4 regions of the Actinoplanes friuliensis DSM 7358 genome follow, and region 1 is predicted to be linked to each of the others. Evidence: riboswitches for the same ligand, from Rfam matches in the RefSeq annotation. Region 1 holds a riboswitch; each other region holds the start of a gene.
What was found. A riboswitch is a leader RNA that binds a small molecule or an ion and turns the genes downstream of it on or off. The one in region 1 is predicted to bind cobalamin.
Positions count from the first base shown of each region.

Region 2: another riboswitch for cobalamin. It lies ahead of AFR_RS35855 (ribonucleoside-diphosphate reductase subunit alpha); the one in region 1 lies ahead of cobN (cobaltochelatase subunit CobN).
Region 3: another riboswitch for cobalamin. It lies ahead of AFR_RS01565 (ABC transporter substrate-binding protein); the one in region 1 lies ahead of cobN (cobaltochelatase subunit CobN).
Region 4: another riboswitch for cobalamin. It lies ahead of AFR_RS27055 (VWA domain-containing protein); the one in region 1 lies ahead of cobN (cobaltochelatase subunit CobN).

Region 1 is NC_022657.1:7,407,790-7,414,847, forward strand. It holds gene AFR_RS34120 (hypothetical protein) at 1-740, opposite strand, end outside; gene cobN (cobaltochelatase subunit CobN) at 860-4,408, opposite strand; cobalamin riboswitch at 4,442-4,589, opposite strand; gene AFR_RS34130 (ferredoxin-like domain-containing protein) at 4,661-5,869, shown strand; gene AFR_RS34135 (precorrin-8X methylmutase) at 5,871-6,488, shown strand; gene AFR_RS34140 (precorrin-2 C(20)-methyltransferase) at 6,490-7,058, shown strand, end outside.
Region 2 is NC_022657.1:7,785,721-7,792,778, reverse strand. It holds gene AFR_RS35870 (bifunctional pyridoxamine 5'-phosphate oxidase family protein/GNAT family N-acetyltransferase) at 1-733, opposite strand, end outside; gene AFR_RS35865 (aminotransferase class I/II-fold pyridoxal phosphate-dependent enzyme) at 781-2,127, shown strand; gene AFR_RS35860 (ribonucleotide-diphosphate reductase subunit beta) at 2,208-3,203, opposite strand; gene AFR_RS35855 (ribonucleoside-diphosphate reductase subunit alpha) at 3,204-5,597, opposite strand; cobalamin riboswitch at 5,734-5,942, opposite strand; gene AFR_RS35850 (UdgX family uracil-DNA binding protein) at 6,056-6,718, shown strand; gene AFR_RS35845 (GNAT family N-acetyltransferase) at 6,690-7,058, opposite strand, start outside.
Region 3 is NC_022657.1:316,864-323,921, forward strand. It holds gene AFR_RS01550 (metallophosphoesterase family protein) at 1-1,294, opposite strand, end outside; gene AFR_RS01555 (SLATT domain-containing protein) at 1,447-2,049, shown strand; gene AFR_RS01560 (TetR/AcrR family transcriptional regulator) at 2,090-2,659, shown strand; cobalamin riboswitch at 2,756-2,894, shown strand; gene AFR_RS01565 (ABC transporter substrate-binding protein) at 2,978-3,895, shown strand; gene AFR_RS01570 (FecCD family ABC transporter permease) at 4,144-5,217, shown strand; gene AFR_RS01575 (ABC transporter ATP-binding protein) at 5,217-5,978, shown strand; gene AFR_RS01580 (VOC family protein) at 6,273-7,043, opposite strand.
Region 4 is NC_022657.1:5,833,622-5,840,679, reverse strand. It holds gene AFR_RS27070 (SigE family RNA polymerase sigma factor) at 1-195, shown strand, start outside; gene AFR_RS27065 (hypothetical protein) at 192-1,502, shown strand; gene AFR_RS27060 (gluconokinase) at 1,552-3,123, shown strand; cobalamin riboswitch at 3,550-3,680, shown strand; gene AFR_RS27055 (VWA domain-containing protein) at 3,712-5,790, shown strand; gene cobO (cob(I)yrinic acid a,c-diamide adenosyltransferase) at 5,834-6,433, shown strand; gene AFR_RS27045 (cobyrinic acid a,c-diamide synthase CobB) at 6,427-7,058, shown strand, end outside.

The DNA of each region.
Region 1 (7,058 bases):
TCCCACAGATCATCGTTCGCCACCAGCGCCCGGACCAGCTCACGCTGGGCGTCGTCCAACCGACCCCGGTACGGCCGCAGAAAAGCAAACGCCACCAGCGGCCCCCAGTCGTCCCCGAACCCGGTCCACCGTGCGCGGGCAACAACGGCGCACGCGGCCTCGGATATCTCCGCGAAGCTTCCCGCCACCCGTATCGCCGCGCCCACCAGCTCCGACACGTGAACGCCGCGCGGTGGAGGCGTCCGCAGCGCCGCCAGGATGATCCGCCGGGCAGCCGGCTCGTCCTCCGTGGCCAGCGCGGCCCGCAACCGCACCGCCGGATCCGGGTCGTCGAGCCGGTCACGAACGTCCTCACCCAGCTCAGCCAGCAACCGCACCCAGTCCGCCGCTCCCGGCGCGGCCAGGGGACCCGGAGGAAACTCGGCGGCCTGGCGTCGGATCGCGGCGGCGAGCTCGGCACGCTGCGCGGCCAGGAGTGGTGTGCAAGCCATTGCCACCAGGCTGTCCGCCAGGGGAAACGGCAGGCCCCACTCGAGCATCGGCTGTATCGCCGCATAGACCTCGGCCACGGCTTCACCGAGTTCGGCCGAATACAGCACGCATCGGCCGGCGTAGCCGAGGAACTCGATCAGGCCGTCGACCACGTCCGGGTGGGCGCGGCCGTCGACGAGAAGCGCACCGACGGCGCGGACCACCGGTGGCGCGGCCGTTTCGGGGGAACCCTGGTGCAGCACCGCCACTTCGAGATGTTCCAACGCCGCCCGCCGCGCCTCGGGGTCACCGTGCTCGAGGGCTTCGAGGTGCTTCGGTGTGTCCGTCGCGCGGCCGTAGGCGTGGCGGAGTGTGAACCAGTCCGGTGTTATTCGTCGCCCTCCAGATCGCCTTCGGTCTGGAGGTAGACCTGTTGGAGGGCGGCCAGGGTGTCCGGGTCGGGAGAGTCCCAGAGTTTGCGGTCCGCGGCCTCCAGCAGTCGTTCCGTGATGCTGTGCAGGGCCCACGGGTTCGACTGGGTCATGAACTTCTGGTTTTCCGGGTCGAGGACGTACGTCGCGGCCAGCTGCTCGTACATCCAGTCGGCGACCACGCCCGCGGTGGCGTCGTACCCGAAGAGGTAGTCGACCGTTGCGGCCAGTTCGAAGGCGCCCTTGTAACCGTGGCGGCGCATCGCGGCGATCCAGCGCGGGTTGACCACGCGGGCGCGGAAGACGCGGGCGGTCTCCTCGGTCAGGCTGCGGGTCTTGGTGGCGTCCGGGTTGGTGGAGTCGCCGATGTACGCCGCCGGCGCCCGCCCGGTCAGCGCCCGCACCGTGGCGATCATGCCGCCGTGGTACTGGAAGTAGTCGTCGGAGTCGGCGATGTCGTGCTCGCGGGTGTCGATGTTCTTCGCCGCGACCTCGATCCGCCGGTACGCGGTTTCCATGTCACCCCGCGCCTCGACGCCGTCCAGTCCGCGACCGTAGGCAAAACCGCCCCACACGGCGTAGACCTCGGCCAGATCCGCGTCGCCGCGCCAGTTGCGGCTGTCGATCAGGGGCAGGATGCCCGCGCCGTACGCACCGGGCCGTGAGCCGAAGATGCGTGTGGTCGCCTGGCGCCACGTCTTCTCCGCGGTGACGTCCGCGAGGGCGTGCGCCCGCACGAAGTTCTGCTCCAGCGGCTCGTCGAGACCCGCGACCAGGCCGACGGCGTCGTCCAGCATCGCCACCACGTGCGGGAACGCGTCGCGGAAGAAGCCGGAGATGCGGACCGTCACGTCGATGCGGGGCCGGCCGAGCTCGTCGAGCGTGATCGGCTCCATGCCCGTCACGCGACGTGAGGCCTGGTCCCAGATCGGGCGTACGCCCATCAGCGCCAGGATCTCGGCGATGTCGTCACCCGCCGTGCGCATGGCGCTGGTGCCCCAGGCCGAGAGCCCGACGGACCGCGGCCAGTCGCCGTAGTCGCTGCGGTAGCGGGTGAGCAGCGACTCCGCCATGGCCTGCCCGGTCTCCCAGGCCAGCATGCTCGGGATGGCCTTGGGGTCGACGGAGTAGAAGTTGCGGCCGGTCGGGAGCACGTTGATCAGGCCGCGCAGCGGTGAGCCGCTCGGCCCGGCCGGCACGTATCCGCCGTCGAGGGCGTGCAGGACGTTGGTCAGCTCGTCGGTCGTTCGCGCGAGCCGGGGCACCACCTCGGTGGCGGCAAAACGCAGGACGTTCGCCACCGTCTCGTCGTCGGTGACCTCCGCGGCGGCAGCCGGTTCCCAGCCACGCTCCTCCATGGCGGCAACCAGCGCGTGAGCCTGCGCCTCGACAGCGTCGGTCTCGGCGGTGGACGCCTCCTCGGCCAGGCCCAGCGCCTCGCGCAGACCTGGCAGGGCGGCGACCTGACCGGCCCACATCTGCCGGGCGCGCAGCATCGCGAGCACCAGGTTGACCCGGGCTTCGCCGGTCGGGGCGGCGCCGAGGATGTGCAGGCCGTCGCGGATCTGCACGTCCTTGATCTCGCAGAGCCAGCCGTCGACGTGGAGGATGAACTCGTCGAACTCCTCGTCGTCGGGGCGGTTGTCGAGTCCGAGGTCGTGGTCCATCTTGGCCGCCTGGATCAGCGTCCAGATCTGGGCGCGGATCGCGGGCAGCTTCGCCGGGTCGAGGGCGGCGATGTTGGCGTGCTCGTCGAGCAACTGCTCGAGCCGGGCGACGTCGCCGTACGACTCGGCGCGGGCCATCGGCGGGATCAGGTGGTCGACCAGGGTGGCGTGGGCGCGGCGCTTGGCCTGGGTGCCCTCGCCCGGGTCGTTGACCAGGAACGGGTAGATCAGCGGCAGGTCACCGAGGGCCGCGTCGGTGCCGTCCGAGGCGGACATGCCGACGTTCTTGCCGGGCAGCCATTCGAGGTTGCCGTGCTTACCGACGTGCACGACCGCGTGCGCGCCGAACTCCTCGGCCACCCACCTGTACGCAGCGAGGTAGTGATGGCTCGGCGGCAGATCCGGGTCGTGGTAGATCGCGACCGGGTTGGCACCGAAACCCCGCGGCGGCTGGACCATCACGACGACGTTCTCACCGCGCAGGGCGGCGAGCACGATGTCGTCCTGGTCGACGTAGAGCTCACCGGGCGCCTGCCCCCAGTGCTGCTCCATCGACTCGCGCAGGTCGGCCGGCAGCGTCGCGAACCACGAACGGTACGAGTCGCCGGAGATGCGGACCGGGTTGCCGGCGAGCTGGTCCTCGGTCAGCCAGTCCGGGTCCTGACCACCGGCCGCGATCAGCGCGTGGATGAGCTTGTCGCCGTCACTCTCGGCCACTCCCGGAAACTCCCCGACCTGGTAACCGCGCTCCTGCATGGCCTGGAGCAGGCGGACCGTCGAGACCGGAGTGTCGAGCCCGACGGCATTACCGATCCTCGAATGCTTGGTCGGGTACGCGGAGAGCATGACCACGATCCGCCGCTCGGCCGGCGGGATGTGCCGCAGCCGGGCGTGGGCGACGGCGATGCCGGCGACCCGTGCGGCACGCTCGGGATCCGGCACGTAGACGGAGAGCCCGTCGGGGTCGATCTCCTTGAACGAGAACGGCACGGTGATGATCCGGCCGTCGAACTCGGGGATCGCCACCTGCGTCGCCGCGTCCAGCGGGGACAGACCGTCGTCGCTGGCCTCCCACGCGGCGCGGCTGCTGGTCAGGCACAGGCCCTGCAGGATCGGCACGTCGAGGTCGGCGAGCACGCCGACGTCCCACGCCTCGTCGTCGCCACCGGCGGACACGGTCGCGGGCTTGGTGCCACCGGCGGCGAGCACGGTCACGACCAGGGCGTCCGCCTTGCGCAGCTCGGCGAGCAGCTCGGGTGACGCCGTACGCAGGGAGGCCGTGAAGATCGGCAGTGGCCGTGCGCCCTTGGCCTCGAGGGCCTGGCAGAGGGCCTCGACAAAGTTCGTGTTTCCGGCCATGTGGTGCGCGCGGTAGTAGAGCACCGCGACCGTCGGGCCCGTGGTGTCGGCGGCATCGCGCGGCAGCAGACCCCAGTCGGGCGCGGGCACGGGCGCGGCGAACCCGTGACCGGTCAGGAGGATCGTGTCGGAGAGGAAGTCGTGCAGCGCCGCCAGATTGTCCGCGCCGCCGTAGGCCAGGTAGCCGTGCGCCTCGGCCGCCACCCCCGCGGGCACGGTCGACAGCTTCATCAGGTCGGCGTCGGGGGCCTGCTCGCCACCGAGGACCACCACCGGGACAGGCCCGGCGAGCAGCGCGTCGAGGCCCTCCTCCCAGGCCCGGCGCCCGCCGAGGATGCGGACGACGACCAGCTCGGCCCCGTCGAGCAGGGCGGGCAGGTCGGCGACCGCGGTGCGGGCCGGATTGGCCAGGCGGTAATCGGCGCCGCTGGCACGGGCGCTCAGCAGGTCGGTGTCGGACGTCGACAGCAGCAGAAACACGGCTCTCCCCTCGGGGTCCGCGCCCCGGGTCGAAGGAATTCACGGCGACCGGAGTTCCTGGCTGCAAGGTCTATCAGGACCCTGTGACAGTGGCGGGACCGCGCCGGACTCGCACCGGCTTCCTCCGCGGCGTCGCCGCACGTGGACTCCCACTCTTGCGACCGGTGAGGGTGACGTCAAGGCGGGGTGGCCGGTGTGACGATGCCGACCGTCGCCGGGAAAGTGTCGGGCCCGATCCGTAGTATCCGGGCCGTGCCTCAGCCATCACCACGTGCCGATGCGGACGCCTGCCCGGGCGCCCTGCGGTTGCACGCCGCAGCCGACGGGCCGCTGGCGCGCGTCCGCCTGCCGGGTGGGCGGCTGACCGGTGCGCAGCTGGCGGCGCTGCGGGTCCTGGCCCAGCAGTGGGGTGACGGCCACGCCGAGCTGACCAGCCGGGCCAATCTCCAGCTCAGAGCCCTCGAAGACGTTCCGGTGGACCAGCTCGCGGCCCGCCTGCGCTCGGCGGGCCTCCTGCCCTCCGACACCCACGAGCTGGTACGCAACATAGCCGCGTCCCCACTGGCCGGCGGCCCGGACGTGGCCGGACTGGACCAGGCGCTGTGCGCGGATCCCCGGCTCGCGTCGCTGCCCGGAAGGTTCCTTTTTGCGCTCGACAGCGGCGCGGGGGACGTGGCGTTCCCGGCTGACGTGGCAGCGCTGCCGCTCCCCGATCAGGGCGACGTGGCGATCCTCTTCGCGGGCACCGACGCCGGCCTGCGGGTGCCGACCGGCGAGGTGATCCCGGCGCTGCTGGCGGCCGCCCACGCATTCCTGGACGAGCGCACCGCCCAGCAGCAAGGGGCGGATCGTGTGGCTTGGCGGGTGCGGGAGCTGACGGACGGCCCGGCCCGGGTCGCCGCACGCACTGCCGCCACGCTGGGCCGGAGCCTGGGTGAGCGTGTTCGCCTCACTCGGCCGCCGGTGCGCGAGCCGATCGGGGCCATCGCCCAGCCGGACGGGCGCCGGGCCGTCGGTGCGCTGGTGCCGCTGGGGCGCCTCACCGCCGTACAGATGAAGGTTTTGTCGGGGGCCGCGGCCCTGGTCGTGACGCCGTGGCGCGGGATCGTCGTGCCCGATCTGCCCGCGTCCGAGGTCGAGGGCTGGGTGGAAGCGCTGCGGGACGCCGGGCTGGAGGTGTCGGCGGGCTCGCGCTGGGTGGGTGTGAGCGCCTGCGCCGGGCGGCCGGGCTGCGCGAAATCGCTGGCCGACGTGCGCGCGGACGCCGATGCCGCGACCACCGCGGGCGAGGGCCTGCCCGTGCATTGGGTCGGTTGTGAGCGCGGTTGCGGGAGCCCGGCCGGGCCGCACGTGCGGGTCGAGGCCACCGGGACGGGATACGAGGTGCGGTCGCCGGAGTTCAGCGGCTCCGCACCGGCAGGTGCAGTGGGCGCGCTGGTCGGCGCCGCGAGGAAGGGCTGAGATGGAGTACGTGCACGACGGCGCGGAGATCTACCGGCGGTCGTTCGCCACGATCCGGGAGGAAGCCGACCTGTCGGGGTTGCCGGCCGACGTGGCGAGGGTCGCGGTCCGGATGATCCACGCGTGCGGGATGGTCGACCTGGTCCCCGACATCGCCTACAGCGCGGGTGTGGTGACCGCGGCACGCAAGGCGCTGCTCGGTGGCGCGCCGATCTTCTGCGACGCCGAGATGGTCGCCTCCGGGGTCACCCGCAAGCGACTGCCGGCCGGCAACGAGGTCGTCTGTACGCTGCGCGACCCGACGGTGCCCGCCCTCGCGGCGCAGCTCGGCAACACCCGCAGCGCCGCAGCGCTCGACCTGTGGGGCGACCGCCTCGCCGGCGCGGTGGTTGCGATCGGCAACGCGCCGACGGCCCTGTTCCGGCTGCTGGAGATGATCGAAGCGGGTGCACCACGACCGGCGGCGGTGCTGGGCATCCCGGTCGGCTTCATCGGCGCGGCCGAGTCGAAGGACGCCCTGGCCGCCTCCGACCTGGAGTTCCTGGTCGTGCGCGGACGGCGTGGTGGCAGTGCGATGACGGCGGCGGCGGTCAACGCCCTCGCCTCGGAGGAGGAGTAGCATGGCGGGTCGGCTGTTCGGGGTCGGGCTCGGTCCGGGCGACCCGGAGCTGGTCACCGTCAAGGCGGCGCGGCTGATCGGCGCGGCGGACGTGATCGCGTACCACGCGGCGCGCCACGGACGCAGCAATGCGCGGGCCATCGCGGAGTCCTACCTGCGTGAGGGTCAGATCGAGGAGCCGCTGATCTATCCCGTCACCACCGAGACGACCGACCACCCGGGCGGATACCAGGGCGCGATCGACGAGTTCTACGCCGAGAGCGCCGAGCGGCTGGCCGCCCATCTGGACGCGGGCCGTGACGTGGTGGTCCTGGCCGAGGGTGACCCGTTCTTCTACGGCTCCTACATGCACATGCACAAACGGCTCGCCGACCGCTACGAGGCCGTGGTCGTGCCCGGCGTTACTTCGGTGAGTGCCGCATCGGCGGTGCTCGGCCGCCCGCTGATGGAACGCGACGAGACCCTGACCGTCCTGCCCGGCACCCTGCCACCAGCAGAGCTCGCAGCGCGACTGGCCGGCACCGACTCCGCGGCCATCATGAAGCTGGGCCGCACCTTCCCCGGCGTCCG
Region 2 (7,058 bases), 380 kb from region 1:
CGGCCAGCAAGCCGTCGGCGTGCCCGGGCGCCAGCGGCTCGAGTGCCACGAGGCGCCCCCGCATCGGTGCCGCGGTGTGCCAGGGTGACGTCGACCCGGGCAGGTAGGCCGGTGGTGGAGCGGTGACTCCAGCGTCTGTTTCGGGTGGCCCGGCGACCCGGCGGATCGGCAGCACGCCGGCCCAGTGCGGCAGCGTCTTGTCCTCAGGGTCGTCGACGACCCCACCCGCCCGAACTCGCACCGACACCTCGGTGAGCGACAGTGCCAGCACGACGGTCGTCGCCAGCTCTCGCGTCGTCGGAGGCCGGCTGTCGGCGGCACGACCGACGCCCACCCTTTCCACCAGGGCTGTCATTGCCGCGCGCTTCTCATGGTCGGCGGTCACCGGACGAGCGAGGCCGTGCGCCACCAGGGATCGGTAGTTGGCGCTGTGGTCGAACTGCGATCGCGCATAGACGATGCCGTCGAGCAGAGTCACCGACACCGCAACCCGAACGCCGTCGCTGCGCGCCGTCAGGCCGAGCCGTCCGCCGGTCGAGGCGTGCAGATAGAGAGTGTCGTCGACCCGGACGTGCAGCGTGGGGAGCACGCGCGGCTCCCCGTCGATCACGAACGCGACGGAACAGTCATACGCCTCGTCCAGAATGGCGTGCGCCGCGTCGCGCTCGTAGTGCATGCGGCCGCGGTTGCGGGTTGCCGTGGTCCGATCGGTGGGCTGGTAGAGGTCGGTCACGGGAACCCTCCTTGCCAACAAAGCTGTACTAGTACATAATCTCTCTTGTGCCAGAACAGTATCAGGTAACCGGGTCCACCGCCGCCTCGATTTCCGCCAGCATCGAGGCGGGTGTCCGCCGCGGTGACTGGATGTGGGGTGAGGCGCTGCCGCCGATCCGGATCCTGGCCTACCAGCTGCATGTCAGCCCGGCCACTGTGTCGAAGGCCTATCAGGAGCTGCGCCAGCGCGGGATCATCGAGTCCCTCGGGCGCAGTGGCACCCGCGTCCGCACCCGGCCGGCGGTGGCCAGCCCACGCTCGGCGTTGCGCTTGCCGGTGCCGCCGGGGGCTCTCGACCTCTCTACCGGTGACCCCGACATTCGCCTGTTGCCAGGCCTGGGATGGCATCTGCGGGCGGTCTCCGAAGAGATCGGTCCGCCGCTGGGTTATGCCGCGGCCGGGGCGATGCCCGAGCTCATCGATGCGGCCCGTCCCCGGCTGGCAGCGGACGGCGTGCCGGTCGACGATGCGGCGATCACGGTGACGAGCGGCACCCTCGATGCGATCGAACGCCTGCTCACGGCTCATCTCCGAGCCGGTGATCAGGTCGCGGTGGAGGATCCCGGCTGGGCCAACCTGCTCGATCTTCTTGCGGCCCTGGACCTCACCCCGGTGCCCGTCGCGGTTGACGACGAGGGTCCGCTTCCCGACCAGCTGGCTTCGGCCCTGGCCAAAGATGTGCGCGCGGCGGTGGTCACCGCCCGCGCGCAAAACCCGACCGGTGCCGCCATCAGCGCCGGACGCGCCGCAGAGCTCCGCGCGGTTCTGGCCGGCAAACCGGAGGTGCTCCTCATCGAGGACGATCACGCGGCCGAGTTGTCCGGTGTTCCGTTGCACAGCCTGGGCGGATCGACACGGTCGTGGGCCTTCGTCCGTTCGGCGTCCAAGCCCTTCGGCCCTGATCTGCGCATCGCGTTGCTGGCCGGCGACGAGGCGACGATCGCTCGCGTCGTCGGCCGGATGCGGATCGGCACCGGCTGGGTGTCCACAGTGCTGCAGCGTCTGTTGCTGAGGCTCTGGCGCGACGAGGACGTCACGGAGGAGATCGCCGCCGCGGGCAAGAGCTACGACCATCGGCGCGTCGCTCTGCGCGACGCCCTCACGGCGCGCGGTCTGCAAGCTCACGGCACCACAGGCATCAACATCTGGGTACGCGTGGAGGACGAGACCCGCATGGTGACGACCCTGCGCGACGCGGGTTATGCGGTGGCCCCGGGTTCGCTGTTCCGGGTCGACTCACCACCCGGCATCCGGCTGACGGTGAGCCCGATCGACGACGGGTCGATCGAAAGTCTGGCCGACGACGTGGCCACCGCCGCCTTCCCCGCGACGGTCCCCTCCCCGTCGCGATGACGTCAGCAGACTTCAGGCGACCGGGGCGAACCAGCACTGCCGCCCGTCGTACGGCGGACAGCAGTGCCGGCCCCGCTGACTTAGAAGTCGTCGTCGAAGCTCACGCTGCCGGTGACGCCGACCTGATAGGCCGACACCCGGCGTTCGAAGAAGTTCGACAGCTCCTGGACGTCCTGCAACTCCATGAAGGCGAACGGGTTCTGCGACCCGTAGATCGGCGCGATACCCAGCTGGGTGAGGCGGCGGTCAGCCACGTGCTGCAGGTAGGTCCGCATGTCGGTCAGCGACATGCCGGAGACGCCCTGCTCCAGCAGATCCGCCGCGAACTGCACCTCGCACTCGACGGCCTCGGAAAGCATGTCCCGGACCTGCTGTTCCATCTTGTCGTCGAAGAGATCCGGTTCCTCGGCCCGCACCTGCTCGACGACGTCGAAGGCAAAGGCCATGTGCATCGACTCGTCGCGGAAGACCCAGTTGGTCCCGGACGCCAGCCCGTGCAGCAGGCCGCGCGAGCGCAGGTAATAGACGTAGGCGAAGGCGCCGTAGAAGAACAGGCCCTCGATGCAGGCGGCAAAACAGATGACGTTGAGCAGGAACGCCCGCCGCTCGTCCTTGGTCCGCAGTTCGCGCAGCTCAAAAACGGAGTCGATCCAGCGGAAGCAGAAGTCGGCCTTGCGGGCGATCGACGGAATGTTCTCCACCGCGTCGAAGGCCGCAGCTCGCTCCGCCTCGTCCGGCACATAGGTGTCGAGCAGGTTCAGATAGAACTGGACGTGCACGGCCTCCTCGAAGAGTTGCCGGGAAAGATAGAGCCGGCCCTCGGGCGAGTTGACATGCTGGTAGAGGTTCAGCACGAGGTTGTTGGCGACGATGGTGTCGCCGGTGGCAAAAAAGGCGACCAGACGGCTGACCAGGTGCTGCTCGGCGGGCGAGAGCTTGGCCAGGTCGGCGAGGTCGGAATGCAGGTCGACCTCCTCGACGGTCCAGGTGTTCTTGATCGCGTCCTTGAAGCGGTCGAAGAAGTGCGGGTACTTCATCGGCCGCAGGGTCAGGTCCATTCCGGGATCAAGCAGCATTTACTGACACGCCTCACACGACTCGGGGTTCTCGAGGGAACAGGCCAGGGCTTCCTCGTCGGAGACCGGGGCGACGGCAACCGTCACCGCCGGTGCGACGGACACCGTGGCCTGCTGGATGCGCGTCGCGGGCCGCGAGCGCAGGTAGTACGTGGTCTTGAGCCCGGCTTTCCAGGCGTAGAGGTACATCGACGAGACCTTGCCGATGGTCGGTGCGCTCATGAAAAGGTTCAGCGACTGCGACTGGTCGATGTAGGGCGACCGTGCGGCGGCCACGTCGATCAGCGCCTTCTGCGGCAGCTCCCACGCCGTCCGGAAGAGCTCCCGGACGTCGGCAGGCAACGCCTCGATGCCCTGCACCGAGCCCTCCGCGCGCTTGATCTGCTCGCGCACCGCCGCCGTCCAGAGTCCGCGCGCCTTCAGCTCGCGTACCAGATAGGTGTTGATCTGGAGGAACTCGCCCGACAGGGTCTCCCGCTTGAAAAGATTGCTGACCTGCGGCTCGATGCACTCGTAACAGCCGGCGATGGAGGCGATCGTCGCCGTCGGCGCGATCGCGATCAGCAGCGAGTTGCGCAGCCCGGTGCCGGCGATCCGCTCCCGCACCGCGGACCACCGGGCAGTCTGCGTCGGGGTCACACCCCAGAGATCCGGTTGCAGGTCACCGCCGGCCGCCCTGGTCTCCGCGTACGCGGGGTGCGGGCCGAAGCGTTCGGCCAGGGAGGCCGAGGTCTCCAGCGCCGTCAGATAGATCTCCTCCGAGACGCGCGTCGAGAGCTCCTTGGCCTCGGCGGAGTCGAAAGGCAGCCGCAGCGAGAAGAACGCGTCCTGCAGACCCATCAGCCCGAGCCCGATGGGACGCCAGCGCGGGTTGCTCGCCGCCGCCTGATCACTCGGGTAGTAGTTGATGTCGATGACCCGGTCGAGGAAAACAACCGCGGTCCGCACCGTCTCCCGCAGCTTCTCCCAGTCCACGTCGCCGCCGCTCAGGTGTGCGCCGAGGTTGATCGAGCCCAGGTTGCAGACCGCCGTCTCGTCGTCGGAGCTGACCTCGAGGATCTCGGTGCACAGGTTCGACAGGTGGATGGTGTTGCCGGGGCGGCCGGTCTGGTTGGAGAGGCGGTTCGACGGGTCTTTGAAGGTCATCCAGCCGTTGCCGGTCTGCGCGAGTGTGCGCATCATCCGGCCGTACAGGTCACGGGCCTTGACGGTTTTGACCGCCTTCTTCTCCGCGATCCGGTAGGCCTGCTCGAACTCCTCGCCGTAAAGGTCCGGCAGGTCGGGGGCGTCGCTCGGGTCGACCAGCGACCACATCTCGTCGGCCTCGACCCGGCGCATGAACTCGTCCGGGATCCAGTTGGCCAGGTTCAGGTTGTGGGTGCGGCGGGCGTCCTCTCCCGTGTTGTCACGCAGTTCGAGGAATTCCTCGATGTCGGGGTGCCACGGCTCGAGGTAGACGCAGGCCGCACCCTTGCGACGTCCGCCCTGGTTGACCGCCGCGACGCTGGAGTCGAGCGTCCGCAGGAAGGGCACGATGCCGTTGGACTGGCCGTTGGTGCCGCGGATCAGGGCGCCGCGACCGCGCACCCGCGACCAGGAGATGCCGATACCGCCGGCAAATTTCGACAGCCGCGCCACCTGCTGGTACCGCTCGTAGATCGAGTCCAGCTCGTCCTTCGGCGAGTCCACCAGGAAGCACGACGACATCTGCGTGTGCCGCGTGCCCGAGTTGAACAACGTCGGCGAGCTGGGCAGATAGGCCAGCGACGACATCAGCCGGTAGAACGCGATGGCCTCGCCCGCCGACGTGGACAGGCCGCAGGCGACCCGCAGCAGCCAGTACTGCGGTGTCTCCACGACCAGGCGCGTCTCGGGGTGCCGCAGCAGATAGCGGTCGGCGACGGTCCGCAGGCCGAAATACTCGAACCGCAGGTCACCGGTCAGGTCGACGGCGTCGTCGAGCTTGCGGGCGTTCTTCGCGACAAAAGCAGCGGTCTCGTCGCCGATAAGCCCTTCCGCACGGCCGCGGGCGATGGACTGGCTGAAGCTCGCGATGCCCTGACCGCGGACCTCCTTGTCGACGAAGGCCGCCAGCAGCCGCGCCGCCAGCCGCGAATACTGCGGCTCCTCGCCGATCAGCTCCGCCGCCGTCTGGATCGACAGTTTGTCGAGCTCAGCCGTGGTTGCGCCGTCGTAGAGACCGCTGATCGTCTTGGTCGCCACCCGCAGCGGGTCGACCTCGTCGAGGTCGGCGACCCAGCGCTCGACCGCTTTGACGATCTTGTTGACATCCACCGACTCGGTGTCGCCGTTGCGCTTGCGAACCTGCATCGCATGTTTGCGTTGCTCGGGTACGCCCGGTTCGGACGCAGTCTTCTCCTGCGTGACCGTCATGAACACTCTCTCCTCGCGAGCCCGTTCCGAAGTGGTCTCCGGGCGCGCAGGAGGACGCCGGTGGACACGCCGATGTCGAGCGCGTACACCTCAGTGGCGTCGGCCGTCCCACGCGGCCTCGGACCACCGCACGCGGAAGCGTGCGGTGCGCTGGCAGGTCTTCGGACTCGCGGGCCTGACCGATCTCCGGTCTCCTACTGGCCGTCGCTTCCCAGGCCGGGGCCCAGTGCTGTTGACGGCGGTCGTTCCCACTCACCGCTGCGGGGCAGTCCCGGTTTTCCACCGGGTTCCCTCTTGCCTCGGACGTCCCGTCGGGACGTCCGAACCAGCTGCAGCAACACCATATCTAGGTGCGACTCGAAACGCGCAACCCCACATGTCGTGTCGGCGTGTCGAATCGTGCTCGTTCAGGTGAGGACTCACGCGTGGACCGGGCGGATGGGGGTAGAAACGTGTCCATGGCAACAACACAAGCCCCGCCGGGGGCTCAGGAGTTCGTCCCCGCCGATACGCACACCCTCGACGAGCTGAAATCCGCGGCGCCCGGATGCCGCGGCTGCGAGCTCTACGAGGACGCGACCCAGGTGGTCTTCGGCCGCGGTGCTGCCCACGCCCGCCTCGTTTTTGTCGGCGAGCAGCCCGGCGACATCGAGGATCAGCAGGGACTGCCGTTCGTCGGACCGGCCGGCCGGCTGCTGCGCGACGCGGTCGGCGACGCCGGCATCGACCCGTCGACGATCTACCTGACCAACACCGTCAAGCACTTCCGTTTTGAGCTCCGCGGCAAGCGGCGCATCCACCAGACTCCCGGTCCCGCGCACATCACCGCGTGCCGGCCCTGGCTGGTCGCCGAATTTTCCCTGCTCAAGCCGGATCTGGTCGTGGCGCTCGGCGCGACGGCGGCGAAGGCCCTCTTCGGACCGTCGTTCCGGGTGACGAAGTCCCGAGGCGAGCTGCTGCCCTGGCCTGCCTCGGCGCAGCGACCGCAGGACTTCCCCGTGGCCGAGTCCAAGGCGCTGGCCACGATCCACCCATCGGCGGTCCTGCGGGCCGACGACCGGGACACCGCCTACCAGGGCCTGGTCGACGATCTCAAGATCGCGGCAGCCGCTCTTTCTTGACCGGTACGCGCAACGACACAGTGGTGTTCTCCTTGCGCCGGACAAAACCGAGCGAGGTGAAAAGCCTGTTCGCCGGTGTGTTGGTGGCCATGGTGTGCAGGAACGGCCGCTCGCCACGGTCGTAGATCGCCGCCGCCAGGGCCCTGACCAAGCGGGCGGCATACCCCCGGCCGCGATGGGCGGGATCGGTGCACACCGCGCTGATCTCCGTCCAGCCGGGCGGATGCAGTCGTTCGCCCGCCATGGCGACAAGCCGTCCGTGCTGCCGGATGCCCAGATAGGTGCCCAGCTCGATGGTGCGGGGGCGGAACGGCCCCGGCTCGGTCCGGCTCACCAGATC
Region 3 (7,058 bases), 2.3 Mb from region 1:
GGCCGAGCGGCAGCGGCGGGTACGACGCCGGCCGGTTCAGCGCGGACTGCCCGTCGGTGAATCGGCAGATGAGCGGCGAGCGCGGCTGGATGCGATCCTTCGCGTACAGGTCGATGAGCTGCTCGTGCACGTCCTGGGCGGTGGTCCCGGTGATCTCGCCGGTCTCGGCGGGTTCGTCGTTGGCGATCCGGTACGACTCAGTGCGGAACGCGCTCACCATCAGCGGGATGCCGTTGCGGGTCGCGGGCACACTCTCGACGGTCACGCGGCGGGCAGCGAGGTGCTTGCCGTCGATCGTGAGCAGCTTCGCGACCTCACCGCCGTAGGCCTGGCCCAGGCCGACGGTGCCGGCGGAGCAGACGAGTAGTTTGCGGATGCCGTTGTTCAGGCCGCGCAAGCTGGGGCGGTAGCGGTCGGCGTAGATGTGCTCGACGTGCTTGTGGCCGTGCAGCAGCAGGTCGATGTTGTTGCCGGCCAGGAAGTCGCGCACCTCGCCGAGGTTGGTCAGCGCCTCGAACGGCTTGACCTCCTCGTCCGGGCTGATCGGCAGCAGCTGGTGATGCATCACGGCGATGCGGACCGCGCCCTCGGGTGCGAGCTCGCGGAGGGCGTCCGAGGCGTGTCGCTGCTGGTGAGGGCCCAGGCGGGCGATGTCGAAACGCCCGCGCAGCTTCCAGTCGTCCAGCAAAGTCCTGAGGTCGGGATCCGTGCCGGCCCGGCTGTCCAGCGCGGCGTAGGCGGCCCGCACCTCGGGTGTGGTCTCCATCTCGACGCCGCAGTGATTGGCCGTGTTGAGCCCTACGAGGACAAAACTGCCGTCTTCGGCGACCACCGTCGGCGGGTGCGGGGGCGCACTCGGCATCTCCCCGTACCGGTTGAAGTCGATCCCCTCGAGGAGCGGTGTGCGGTAACCGAGAGTCCGGAGCCTGAGGAACTGCTCGTAGCGCTCCGCGCTGGAGGGCGCCGAATACCACCGGACGTCGTGGTTGCCCGGCACCACGAGGATCTTGTCGGGGTCGGGGAGGACCGGGCCGAGTTCCTCGAGGGTGCGGGGCAGCAGGTCGAAGCCGTCGGCGCGCCCCTGGTAGGTCACGTCTCCGCTGATCACGACCGCGTCGAGGGGGCGACGTCCACTGGCGAGGGCACGGCCGAGCTCACGGAGAGTCGTCCGGATCAGCTCGGTCCGGCGTACGCGGTCTTGCAGGGGAATGACATTGATCTTGTGATCGCCGACCGTTTCGCGATCGTCGGGTGGGGAGAGGTGAAGGTCGGAGAGATGAAGGATGAGGCTCATGTCACCCTCCGAGTTGGCCTATTCGCTTTCCGTGCTATTGATCGTAAGGTTTGCGCAGAGTAGGCGCCAGTACACGGAAGGTGGCCAAGGTGTCTGCCTAGTCATGAGTAAGGTTGACGCGTGTCAATCCCTGACGGAAAAGGTGGTGTGCCATGGGGAACCGCCGCAAGCGTGATCTGCAACCGGCCGCGATGCCTGTGCCGACCGTCGAGGATTGGCGGGATCCGGCGGCGACATTGGACCGTCTGCGCGTCTGGGCCGAGGAATCCGCGTCCGAGGCGAGGGACTGGTATCTGCGCGACAAGGCGGTGAAGCGGGTCGGATCGCGGTCGTTGCGGGTCCTCGCCATCCTCTTCGCGGTTGTCGGCGGAATAGCGCCGTTGCTGGCAGCCACCGCTGATCGCAGCGCCAATTGGGGCTACATCATGCTGGCGCTCGCGGCCGGCTGTGTGGCTTTCGACCACTTCTTCGGCCTGTCCTCGGGCTGGATGCGCGACATCACCACAGCCCGCGCACTGGAAAGGCGGCTCGCGGCGTTCCGTTTTGCCTGGACGGCTGCGAATGCGGAAGCCGCATTCGGCGCTGATGCCACCACCATCAAGATCGGCCTCGACCTGATCGAGCAATTCACCACCGATGTCGCGGACCTGATCGACGCCGAGACGGCCGAATGGCTCTCCGAATTCCGGACGAACATCACCAACTTCGTGACGCGCGATCCGCAGCTGCCCGCGGGCGGGGAGCAGCGTTCTTGAACTATGTGAGTTAGCCTACTGGTTATGAATGGTAGCCAACGTGCCTAGGGCTGGTCTCAGTGCCGACGCGGTGGTCGCGGTCGCGCTGACCCTGGTCGACGAGAAGGGCCTCGAAGGCCTGAGTCTTGCAGCCGTCGCCGACCGGGCCGGTGTTGCCGCGCCGTCGCTCTACAAGCACGTCGGCAGCCTGGCCGACCTCCGCGACCTCATGGCGCTGCGCGTGTTGCGCGACGTCACCGCCACCCTCTCGACCGTGGTGATGGGTCGCAGCCGCGACGACGCGGTGGCAGCGCTGATGCAGGCATACCGGTCCTATGTGGTGACGCACCCCGGGCGTTATGCCCTGATCCCGTTCGACCCGCTGCGCCATGAAGCCCTGGCGGAGGCGAGCGGCGCGCTGCTGGGCGTCTTCTTCGCGGTGCTGCGCGGGTACGGTCTCGACGAGTCGGAGACGACCCACGCCACCCGGCGCCTGCGGGTCACAGCCCACGGCTTCGCCGACATCGAGGCCAACGGCGGATTCGGCATGGGTGAGGACGTCGATACCACGTTCGACCAGGTCGTGGCCATGGTCCTCGCCAGCCTGCCGCGCACCGACGTCACGGCCTGACGCGCCGGGCCACTCACGCAGCCCTTTCTCGGCGGGAGCGACGGTCCGTACCCCGCACCCGGCTACGACCGGAATTGGACCTTGAGGGTCTTCGGTTTTTCTGTCGGACCGGTGGGCTAGTTTCGATGGGACCGCGTCGCAGCGAAGCCGGTGGGATTCCGGCGCTGTCCCGCAACTGTGAGCCCCGCCGTGCCCGGGGTGAAGCCAGGTCGCCTGCGCGTCGGTCGCGATTCAGCGCTCCCGGGGAGGGGCGCCTCGCGGGCCGGTGACATCTCCGGTCGGCGAAGCACCACAGCCTCGGCCGACAGGAGGACCAGCATGAAAAGGATGTTGACGGCAGTCGTTGCGACGGCTGCCTTGCTGCTCAGCGGTTGCGGCTCGGAAGAGCCTCCCAGCGCTGCGCCGTCGAGTGGCAGCGCGGCCTATCCGGTGACGGCCGGCGGCGTGACGCTGGCCCAGCGACCCGAGCGCATCGTGTCGCTCGGCCCGAGCGCGACCGAAATGCTGTTCGCCATCGGCGCCGGCCCGCAGGTGGTGGCGGTCGACGACCAGTCGACCTACCCGGCCGACGCGCCGAAGACCGACCTGTCCGGATTCAAGCCCAATGCCGAAGCTATCGCGGCCAAGAACCCCGACCTGGTCGTGGCCACCGACGACCTCAACAAAATCGTCGACCAGCTGGGCAAACTCAAGATCCCGGTCCTGCTCGTCCCGGCGGCCAAGGTCCTCGACGACACCTACCGCGAGATCGACGAGCTCGGCCGCCTGACCGGTCACCAGACCGAAGCAACAGCCCTGACCGACCGCATGCGCACCCAGATCGACAAGATCGTCAAGGGCGTACCGGCCCGCCCGTCCAAGCTCACGTATTACTACGAGCTGGACCCGGCGCTCTACACCGCGACGTCGAAGACCTTCATCGGCTCGGTTCTGGGGCTGTTCAGCCTGGAGAACGTCGCTGACCCGTCCGACGCCGACGGCTCCAAGGGCGGTTACCCGCAGCTGTCGCCGGAAGCCCTGATCAAGGCCAACCCCGACCTGATCTTCCTGGCCGACACCAAGTGCTGCCAGCAGTCACCCGCCACCGTCAAGGCCCGCAAGGGCTGGTCGGCGGTCACCGCCGTGCAGAAAGACCAGATCGTGTCGCTGGACGACGACATTGCTTCGCGCTGGGGCCCGCGCGTGGTGGACCTGGTGCAGTCGGTCGCCGATGCGGTGTCCAAGGTCCCGGCGTGACCGACCGGCCCCGGCCGGCCGATTCCGCACCGCAGGCTGACCGGTCACCCCCGACCGATCAGCCCGCGGAAAGCACTGCCTTGCCAGGGGTCGATGGCTCAACTGGGGTCGGCGGGTCTGGGCAGGATGACTCGTCACACGGGATCGGTCGCTCGGCCGGGGCTGGTGATTCTTCACCTGGGTTCAGTGGCTTGGCCGGAGGTCACCTGGCTGCGCAGGCTGATTCCTTTTCTGAGGTCGACCGGCTTCTGGATGGTGGTGGTCGGTCCTCTGTGCGGGGAGCGCGGCCGGCGGGGCTCCGGGTCGGGTGGTTGGTCGGTGGGGTTGTGGCTTTGGTGGTGACGCTGGTCGCCGGGATTGCCTTCGGGCCGGTCACGTTGCCGCCTGCCGGGGTTGCGGCTGAGCTGCTGAATCTTGTGCCGGGGGTGCGGATTCACAGCGGGCTCAACGAGCGGGAAATCGCGATCATCACCGAGCTGCGTCTGCCGCGGGTGGTTCTCGGGCTGCTGGTCGGGGCCATGCTGGCGCTGGCCGGGGCGGCGTACCAGGGCGTTTTCCGCAATCCCCTCGCCGATCCGCATCTGCTCGGGGTGGCGGCGGGGGCTGGGCTCGGGGTCACGGCGGTGATCGCCTTTCGGAACGCGGCGGGTGACGCGACCGCGAACCTGCCGGTGAGTGTTCCGCTGGCCGCTTTTGTGGGTGCGATCGTTGCTGTTGCGCTGACCTGGCTGCTCGGTGGGGCCGGCGGCCGGGCGCGGAGTCCCGCGACGCTCATCCTGGCCGGGGTGGCGGTGTCCGCCTTTCTGGCCGCCGCGCAGACCTACCTCATGCAGCAAAATGTGGAATCGCTGCGTGAGGTGTATTCCTGGCTGCTCGGCCGGCTCGCCACCGCGGGCTGGCATGACGTGCTGCTCCTGCTGCCCTACGCGGCGGTGACCGGTGCGATCGTGCTCTCGCAGCGCCGCGAGCTTGACGTGCTGACCGTGGGGGACGAGGAGGCGACGAGTCTCGGGCTGCACCCTCAGCGCAGCCGTTACCTGCTGATCGTCGCGGCTTCGCTGGGGACTGCGGCGGCCGTGTCGGTCTCGGGGCTGATCGGGTTTGTCGGCATCATCGTGCCGCACACGTTGCGGCTGCTGGCGGGGCCGAGCTACCGGTCGATCCTGCCGCTGTCGGTGCTGTTCGGCGGGGCGTTCCTGGCGTTGACGGATCTGTTCGCGCGGACGGTGGCGAGTCCGGCGGAGATTCCGATCGGTGTGGTGACGGCGTTTTTCGGAGCGCCGTTCTTTGCGATCGTGCTGCGGAAGAGCCGGGTCTCGTGATCCGCGTCCGTGGTCTGCGGGTCGAACTCGGTGGCTCGGTGATCGTCGACGGTGTTGACCTCGACGTCGCCGAGGGTGAGTGGGTCACGATCATCGGGCCGAACGGTGCGGGCAAATCCACCGCGCTGCGGGCCATCGGTGGGCTGCTGCGCTTCAGCGGCGAGATCAGCCTGGGCGGCACCACGATCAACCAGCTTTCCCGCCGCGAACGTGCCCGCACGGTTGCGACCGTAGCCCAGACGCCGGTGGTGCCGGTCGGGATGCTGGTGCTCGACTATGTGCTGCTCGGGCGTACGCCCTACATCCCGGCGCTGGGCCGGGAGTCCGCCTCCGACCTGGCCGCGGTCGACGAGGTGCTGGCCGCGCTGGACCTGACAGGCATGCAGTCGCGGCGTCTCGACACGCTGTCCGGTGGCGAACGGCAGCGGGTCTTCCTCGCCCGGGCGCTGGCCCAGGGCGCGCGGACCTTGCTCCTCGACGAGCCGACCAGCGCACTGGACATCGGCCATCAGCAGGAGGTGCTCGAACTGGTCGACCGGCTGCGCGGCGAGCGAGGGCTGACCGTCCTGGCCACGATGCACGACCTGTCGATCGCGGGCGAATACGCCGACCGCATGGTCCTGCTCGCCGGTGGCCGGGTCGTGGCGGCCGGCACCGCCCGCGAAGTGCTGACCGAAGAACTCCTGGCCAAGCACTACCGCGTACGCGTCAAAGTCATCGACGGCGAGCAAGGCCCCCTCGTCGTACCGGTGAGGCGCTGACAGCATTTGCGCCAGGAGGCCTCGACGGCGGCGCCGGGCGGTGGCCGACACCCTGCGTCTGCAGGCCGCGGTGCTGTGGCCCGGGTCGTGCAGGCCGCCGGCCTGGTGAGCGTGAGTGCCTCGGGTCGTGCAAGCCGCCAGAGCTAGCGGGGTGGGTGGCTCGGGTCGTGCAAGCCGCCGGCGCTAGCGGGGTGGGTGGCTCGGATCGTGCAAACTGCCAGCGCTAGCGCGCGTAAGTGGCTTGGGCCGGCTGGTCGGCAACGCCGGCGAGTCTGCGTTGCTCGGGGCTGGGCTTTAGGTGTTTCGGGTGGTTTGGAGGATGGAGAAGGTGCCGCCCTGGGGGTCGTCCAGGACTGCGTAGCGGCCGATCGGCAAGCTTGTCGGTGAGCGCAGCACCCGCCCCCCGAGCGACTGCGCATAAACCGCAGACTCGTCGCAATCCGCCACCGCGAAGTAGATCATCCAATGTGGCGGCAGGTCGTCGGGCCACTGCTCGCTGTCCATCGACTGCATGCCGGCGATCTGCTGGCCGTTCTGTTCCCACACGATGTACGACATGCCTTCGCCCATGGAGCGTTCGCGGGCGACCCAGCCGAAGACCTCGCCGTAGAAGGCGGCGGAGCCTTCCACGTCGCGGGTGGTCAGTTCGTTCCAGGTCAGGGCGCCCGGGGCGTCGAAGACGTCGGCGCCGTGCATCGTGCCGGACTGCCAGACGCTGAAGGGTGCGCCGGCCTGGTCGAGGAAGGCGGCCATGCGGCCCTGGTACATGACGTCGAACGGTGCCACCAGGACTTTGCCGCCGGCGGCTTCGACGCGGGCGGCGATCACGTCCGCGTCGTCGGTTGCGATGTAGGTGCTCCAGGCCGTCGGCTGGCCCTCGCCGTAGAGAGGGCCGGCGCCCGCCGCGGCCCGCCCGTCGAGGCGGAACGTGGTGTAACCGCCGTATTCCTCGCCGGACACCTCGGCCTCCCAGCCGAACAGTTCCGTGTAGAAGCGGATCGCGTCCCCCAGGTCGGCGGTTCCCAGATCCACCCAGTTCGGTACACCGGGTGTTGGTGGGGTCATGACCTGCTCCTCGGG
Region 4 (7,058 bases), 1.6 Mb from region 1:
GCGCTGCGCACCCTGCCACCGCGGCAACGGGCCGCCGTGATCCTGCGCTACCTGGACGACCTGCCGATCGCGGAGGTCGCCCGGGCGCTCGACTGTTCCGAGGGCAACGTGAAGAGCAACGCCTCACGCGGCCTCGAACGCCTGCGCACAGTCCTCGCCCCCGTCACCGCCACGACCGAAGGGGGAGCGCGATGACCGACACCGACATCCGTACGGCACTGGAACGCGCCACCGGCGACCTGTCCTCGCCGCCCGACCTGCTCGAGCGGGTCCGCGCCGGCGGGCACCGCCGTGTCGTCCGCCGCCGCGCGGTGCTCGGCGCCGGACTCGCCACGGTCGTCGCCGGATCGGCCGCGGGTGTGGGCCTGTCCAGGGACCACGGCGACCGGCGGGCACCGGTGGCCTCACCGCTGCTGGACGGTCCGACGCGGGGTGACCTGCGGGAGGACACCGCCTATCTGGACAGCGTCCGTGCGGCCTGGCGTGACCACGTCGGCAGCAAGCGCCTGGTCGGCGAGCCGAAGGTCGTCTGGGCCGGGACAGCCCCGCACGACAGCCGCGCCGCGGTCGTCGCGCAGCGGGTGCGGGAGGAGGTCGCGTCGCCGATCGGGCAGATCGACTACGGCATGATCGGCTTCGTCGAGCAGACACCGGCCGGCCCGGTGGTCATCTCCCTCGAACAGATGCTCACCCTGGCGTCGAACTCCGCGGTCGCCCTGCTCGGCCCCGACCGCGACGTCGTGATGATCCTCGACGACGGCCGCGACGCCCGGTACTCCCCGAGCCTCACCTACGACGCCGGCGGCCGGATCAGGCGTACCTTCACCGCACCGGACTTCCGGGCCCACGACGGCGTCTTCTTCGCTACGGCCGGCAAGCAGAACACCTCGGTCCAGATCGCCGTCCGCGCCGGCCGCCGCGACGGCGCCGGCAGCCTCGCCGTCGGCCTGGCCAACCAGTCCGCGCTGATCGAGGCGGCCGGCGGCGGGCGTCCGGGCTCCGGGTGGTCCGGCTCCGAACGCCTCGACCGCCGGCTGCCGGGCCGCGACCGCGCCTGGCCCGCCGACGCGGACCTCGACCGTGACGGTCTCGGCCCGTGGGACCTCTCCACCCGCGAGGGGTACGCGGACACGTACGGCTACTGGATCACCCCCGCAGTCGACACCTGGCTCATCCGGGGCGCGACCGCCGACCGCCGCCGCTTCGTCGTGCAGACGCTGACGGCACCCGACGGCCGCAGCCGCGTCTTCCTGCAGCTGGAGACCCCCGACGCGGTCCTGAACGGCTTCACCGATCCCGGCGCGGCCCTGACCCTGCAGGTGCGGCTTCCCGACAGGCAAGGTGTGGTGGTCGCGGCCGGCAACGCGACTCTGCGTTACCGGACCCGGGCCGGTGGCTGGCTGCCGGTCACGGGTGACGCGGCGCTGCTGCCGGACGCTGCCCGCGAGGTCGAAGTGACCCGGGCGGGTGCGCGCCCGGTGCTGGTGCCGTTGCGCGGTTAGGGTGATTCTCCAGTGGCCCACCGGCCGTCATCGACCAGGGAGGGTCTGCATGGACGTCGTCATCGGCATCGACACCGGAACCACCGCGACAAAAGCGATCGCCGCCGGCCCCGCCGGTGAGGTCCGGGCCATGACGAGCGTGCACTATCCCCTCTCGGTCCCCGGGCCGGGCCAGGCCGAACTCGACCCGGACAAGCTCCGCGACGCGGCGATCGAAGCCCTCGTCACGGTGGCCAAGGAGTCCGCCGCACAGGGCGACCGGGTCATCGCCATCGGCCTGAGCGCCTTCCTGCACGGCCTCGCCCCGATGGACGCGAACGGCGCCCCGCTCGGCCCCCTGATCACCTGGGCCGACAACCGCGCCTCCGGCCAGGCCGACGAGATCAACGCCGCCGGTCGTGCCAAAGGCCTCCAGGCCAGGACGGGCACCCCGGTCCACCCGATGTCACCCCTCGCCAAGCTGACCTGGTGGAACGCGAACGACCCGGCGAAGGTGCGCGACACCCCGCGCTGGGGCGGCGTCAAGGAAGTGGTCCTGGCCGGACTCGCCGCCGAGGGTTTCCTCCTCGACCTGTCCCTGGCCTCCGGCACCGGCATGTACGACATCCACGAACGCCACTGGGACCCCGAGGCCCTGTCACTGACCGGCGTCCGCGAGAACCAGCTCGCCGAGGTCGTCCCGACCACCCACCGGCTGCGCCTGCGCCCCGAGGTGGCCTCCGCCGCCGGCCTGCCCCCGGAAATCCCCCTGATCATCGGCGCGGCCGACGGCCCCCTCGCCAACCTCGGCGTCGGCGCCACCCCCGCGGGCGTCGCGGCTGTCTCCCTCGGCACCAGCGGCGCCCTGCGCACGATCGTCAACGGCCCCACCGCGGACAATGCCGGCCGCTTGTTCTGCTACGCCCTCACCGAGGAACACTGGGTCGTCGGCGGCGCGATCAACAACGCCGGGTCGGTGGTCCGCTGGGCCGGGGAGACCTTCGCCGGCAGCTTCGACCGCCCGGCCGCCGAGGGCGAGGACGCCGACGTCCGCGACGCCGCCCTCCTCGTCGAAGCCGCCGAGATCGCCGCCGGCAGCGAAGGCCTCCTCTGCCTCCCGTACCTCCTCGGCGAACGAGCCCCCTGGTGGCGCGGCGGCATGCGCGGCGCCTACCTGGGCCTCCGCCGCGAACACGGCCGCGCCCACCTCGTCCGAGCCGCCGTCGAAGGCGTCTGCCAGCAACTGGCCCTGGTCCGCGACACCTTCGCCGACGAGGGCATCGCCATGACCGAGGTCCGCGCCACCGGCGGCGCGGTGGCCTCGGAACTCTGGGTCGGCATCCTCGCCTCAGCCCTCGACCTCCCCGTAGCCGTCGCCGAAACCCCGGAAGGCACAGCCCTGGGCGCCTGCCTCCTCGCCCGCCACGCCCTCGGCGAACTCCCGGACCTGGACCAGGCCGCAGCCATGATCGGCATCAACGACCACACCCGCCCGGACGAGTCGGACGCCGCCCTCTACCGCCGCCTCCGCCCCCTGGTCGAACGCTCAGCCCTCGCCGTCACCGACGTCCTCACCGAACTCGACAAGATCGCCCCCGAACCCCTCCCCGGCACCGAAAAAGCCGTCCCCAACCCCACCTGACCCACGACCACTGCCTGGCCGCCCAACCACCGCTGCGCGCCCGCCTGCCAGGCCTCGCTTGCGGGCGCGGTTGGTCCGTGCGACCGCCTTGCCTCACCCTCGACCGGTCCGCGGCGCCGGTTGGTTGCTGACCGGTCGGGTCTTTCTGAGCGGGTGGCATCGGCAGACAGGGCTGATGCCGGCCGCTGGGCGGCAGCCGCGAACGTCGGCTGGGTCTGTCGGGCCCGGTTGCTCTGCGCTGATGGCGGACCCGGGCGAGCGAGCGGCCGGGGTTCGGGGCTGGTCTGGGAGCACGGAGCCGGCAAACGGCGGGAGCGACGGTCTGTACCCGGCACGGACCTACGACATGACCTTCAAGATTTTGATCGTCATCAGTAGCGGCCGGCCGAAGTCGTGAGTATCCCCACCCCCACGTTGACGGGGTGGTGGGGGTGAGAAAGAGTGGCTCGCGAGCGGCAGTGGAGGAACCCGGTGGGAGACCGGGACGGTCCCGCCACTGTGACCGGGGGTTCACGCCCCTGGAAGTCAGGAGACTCCGGCCGCTCGCACCTTCTGCACGTGGGCGCGGACCCGCGGAAAGGACCGGGCGTGACGCCGTACCCGTTCTCTGCTGTCGTCGGACTTGACGATTTGCGGCTTGCGCTGTTGTTGACTGCTGTTTCGCCCGCTGTCGGCGGGGTGCTCGTGCGTGGGGAGAAGGGCACGGCGAAGTCGACCGTGGTCCGGGCGCTGGCTTCGTTGCTTCCCGAGGTTGATGTGGTGCGGGGGTGCCGGTTCGCCTGTGATCCTGCCGCGCCCGACCCGGGGTGTCCTGATGGGCCGCACGAGCCGGGGGCGCCGCACGGGCATCGGCCGGCGACGCTGGTCGAGTTGCCGGTCGGGGCCACCGAGGATCGGGTGGTCGGGACGCTGGACATTCAGCGGGCGCTGGCCGACGGGGTGAAGGCTTACGAGCCGGGTCTGCTCGCCGCCGCGCACCGGGGTGCGCTGTATGTCGACGAGGTCAATCTGCTGCCGGATCACCTGGTGGACCTGCTGCTGGACGCGGCCGCCATGGGGCGTGCCCACGTCGAGCGGGACGGTGTGTCGGTCAAGCATGCGGCGCGGTTCCTGCTGGTGGGGACGATGAACCCCGAAGAGGGTGAGCCTCGGCCGCAGCTCGTCGACCGGTTCGGCCTCGTTGTCACCGTGTCGGCGCCGCGGGATGCCAAGTTGCGGGCCGAGGTGGTGCGGCGGCGGCTGGCGTACGAGGCGGGGCCGGATGCTTTTGCGGCGCGGTTCGCGGCTGACGAGACCGCGCTGGCTGCGCGGATCCTGGCGGCTCGTGAGGCGGTGCCGTCGGTGCTGCTGCCCGACACCGAGCTGGACCGCATCGCCCGGGTCTGCCTGGCCTACGGGGTCGACGGGATGCGCGCGGACATCGTGGTCGCCCGCTGTGCGGTGGCACTGGCGGCCTGGCACGGACGCGACCGGGTCACCGCCGACGACATCCGTGACGCGGCCCGCCTGGCTCTGCCGCACCGGCGCCGCAAGGACCCGCTCGACCCGCCCGGTACGGACGAGGAGCGCCTCGAAGAAGCCCTCGACCAGGCCGGCATGGACGACGATCCGGACGACGACCCGCAGCCGCCGTCGGGCGGCCCGGACGACAACGGCCCCGACTCCGGCGGTGGCCCCGACAGCAACGGGACCCCGGACAGCAGCAACCGCCCGCAAAGCAGCGGAGGCCCGAACAGCAGCGGCCCGGACAGCAGCGGCCCGGACAGCGGCAACGGCCCGGACGGCAGCAGCAGCCCGGACAGCAGTAACGCCTCCGAGCGTGGCGACGACTCCCGATCGAGTGACGGCACCCCGAAAGAGGGGCAAGCGTCCGGGGGTGCCGCGGCGGTCCAGGCCGGTGCCGCCTACCGCCCGCGGGCTCTGCGGATCGCCGCCCGTGGCGAGGGCGGTCACGCCGGTCGTCGGTCACCGGCTTTCGCCCGGCGGGGCCGTGTGGTCGGCTCCCGCATTCCGCGCGGCAAGCTCGCCGGAGCACCTCACCTCCCCGCGACCCTCCGCGCCGCCATTCACCGTGGGGCGCTGACGGCGGGCGCGCAGGTGGTGCAGCCGCGGGATCTGCGGGAGGCCGTGCACGTCGGGCGTGAGGCCAACCTGGTGCTTTTTGTCGTCGACGCCTCCGGTTCGATGGCGGCGCGCAAGCGGATGACCGTCGTGAAGACGGCTGTGCTCTCGTTGCTGCGCGACGCCTATCAGCGGCGGGACCGCGTCGGGATGATCACTTTCCGGGGCCGGACGGCGGAGCAGGTGCTGCCGCCCACGTCCAGTCACGAGGTGGGGGTGCTGCGGCTCGCGAGTCTGCGGACCGGTGGGCGTACCCCCCTCGCCGCCGGGCTGCGGGCCGCGGCCGCGACCATCGCGATCGAGCGGCGGCGGGATCCTCGCCGTCGCCCGCTGCTGATCGTCGTCACCGACGGGCGGGCTACCAGCGGGCCCGATCCGGCACTGGTCGCGCCGGCCCTGGCCGGCGTGGCCGCGGTGGTGGTCGATTGTGAGTCGGGGCCGATCCGGCTGGGTCTGGCCCGTCGCCTCGCCGCCGCACTCGAAGCGGACGTGATGCCGCTCGACGCCCTGGCCGCGGGCAACACACCGATCGGGAAGGCTGCCTGATGCTGCAAATGCACCGCACCGCACCGATGAGGAAGGCAGCCTGATGCCGCAGGGACAGGTCACCACCGTGCCGCAGGACGGGCTCACCACCCGGCAGCGGCGGCGCCAGGCCGTGCTGGCTGTCCACACCGGACACGGCAAGGGCAAGTCGACGGCCGCGTTCGGGATGGCGTTGCGTGCGTGGAGTGCGGGCTGGCCGATCGGGGTCTTCCAGTTCGTGAAGTCCGAGAAGTGGCGTGTCGGCGAGGAGGCCGCCCTCAAGGCCCTGGGCCAGACCGGCGGCGCGACCGTCGCCTGGCACAAGATGGGTGAGGGCTGGTCCTGGATCCAGCGGGCGGGCACCGAGCGGGACCACGCCGCCGAGGCCGCCGAGGGCTGGGCGCAGATCAAGCGGGACCTGGCCGCCGAGACGCACCGGTTCTACGTGCTCGACGAGTTCACGTACCCGATGAAGTGGGGCTGGGTCGACGTCGCGGACGTCGTCGCGACCCTCGCCGACCGGCCCGGCACCCAGCACGTGGTGATCACCGGCCGGGACGCGCACCCGGATCTGCTCGCCGCGGCCGATCTGGTCACCGAGATGACGAAGGTCAAGCATCCGATGGACGCGGGTCGCAAGGGTCAGCAGGGCATCGAATGGTGAGCATCCCGCGTGTTGTCATCGCAGCGCCGGCGTCGGGACACGGGAAGACCACGGTGGCCACCGGGCTGCTGGCCGCCTTTGCCGCCCGGGGTCTGAAGGTCGCGCCGTTCAAGGTCGGGCCGGACTACATCGACCCGGGTTACCACTCGCTCGCGGCGGGCCGCCCGGGCCGCAACCTCGACCCGGTCATGGTCGGCGAGGAGCTGATCGGCCCGCTGTTCGCGCACGGTTCGGCCGGCACCGACCTGGCGGTGGTCGAGGGTGTGATGGGCCTCTACGACGGGCGTACCGGGGCGGGTGACACCGGCTCGACCGCCCACGTCGCCGGTCTGCTCGACGCGCCGGTCATCCTCGTGGTCGACGCCGCTGCGCAGGGCCGGTCGGTGGCCGCGCTGGTGCACGGCTTCCGCAGCTTCGGTTCGGTGCGCCTGGCCGGTGTCATCCTCAACCGGGTCGGGTCGGACCGTCACGAGGCGATCCTCCGCGAGGCCTGCGAGGAGGTCGGCACCCCGGTCCTGGGGGCGATGCGCCGCGCCGACGCGGTGGCCGCCCCCTCCCGCCACCTCGGGTTGGTCCCCGCCGCCGAACGCCGATCCGAGGCCCTCGCCTCGGTGTCCGCCCTCGC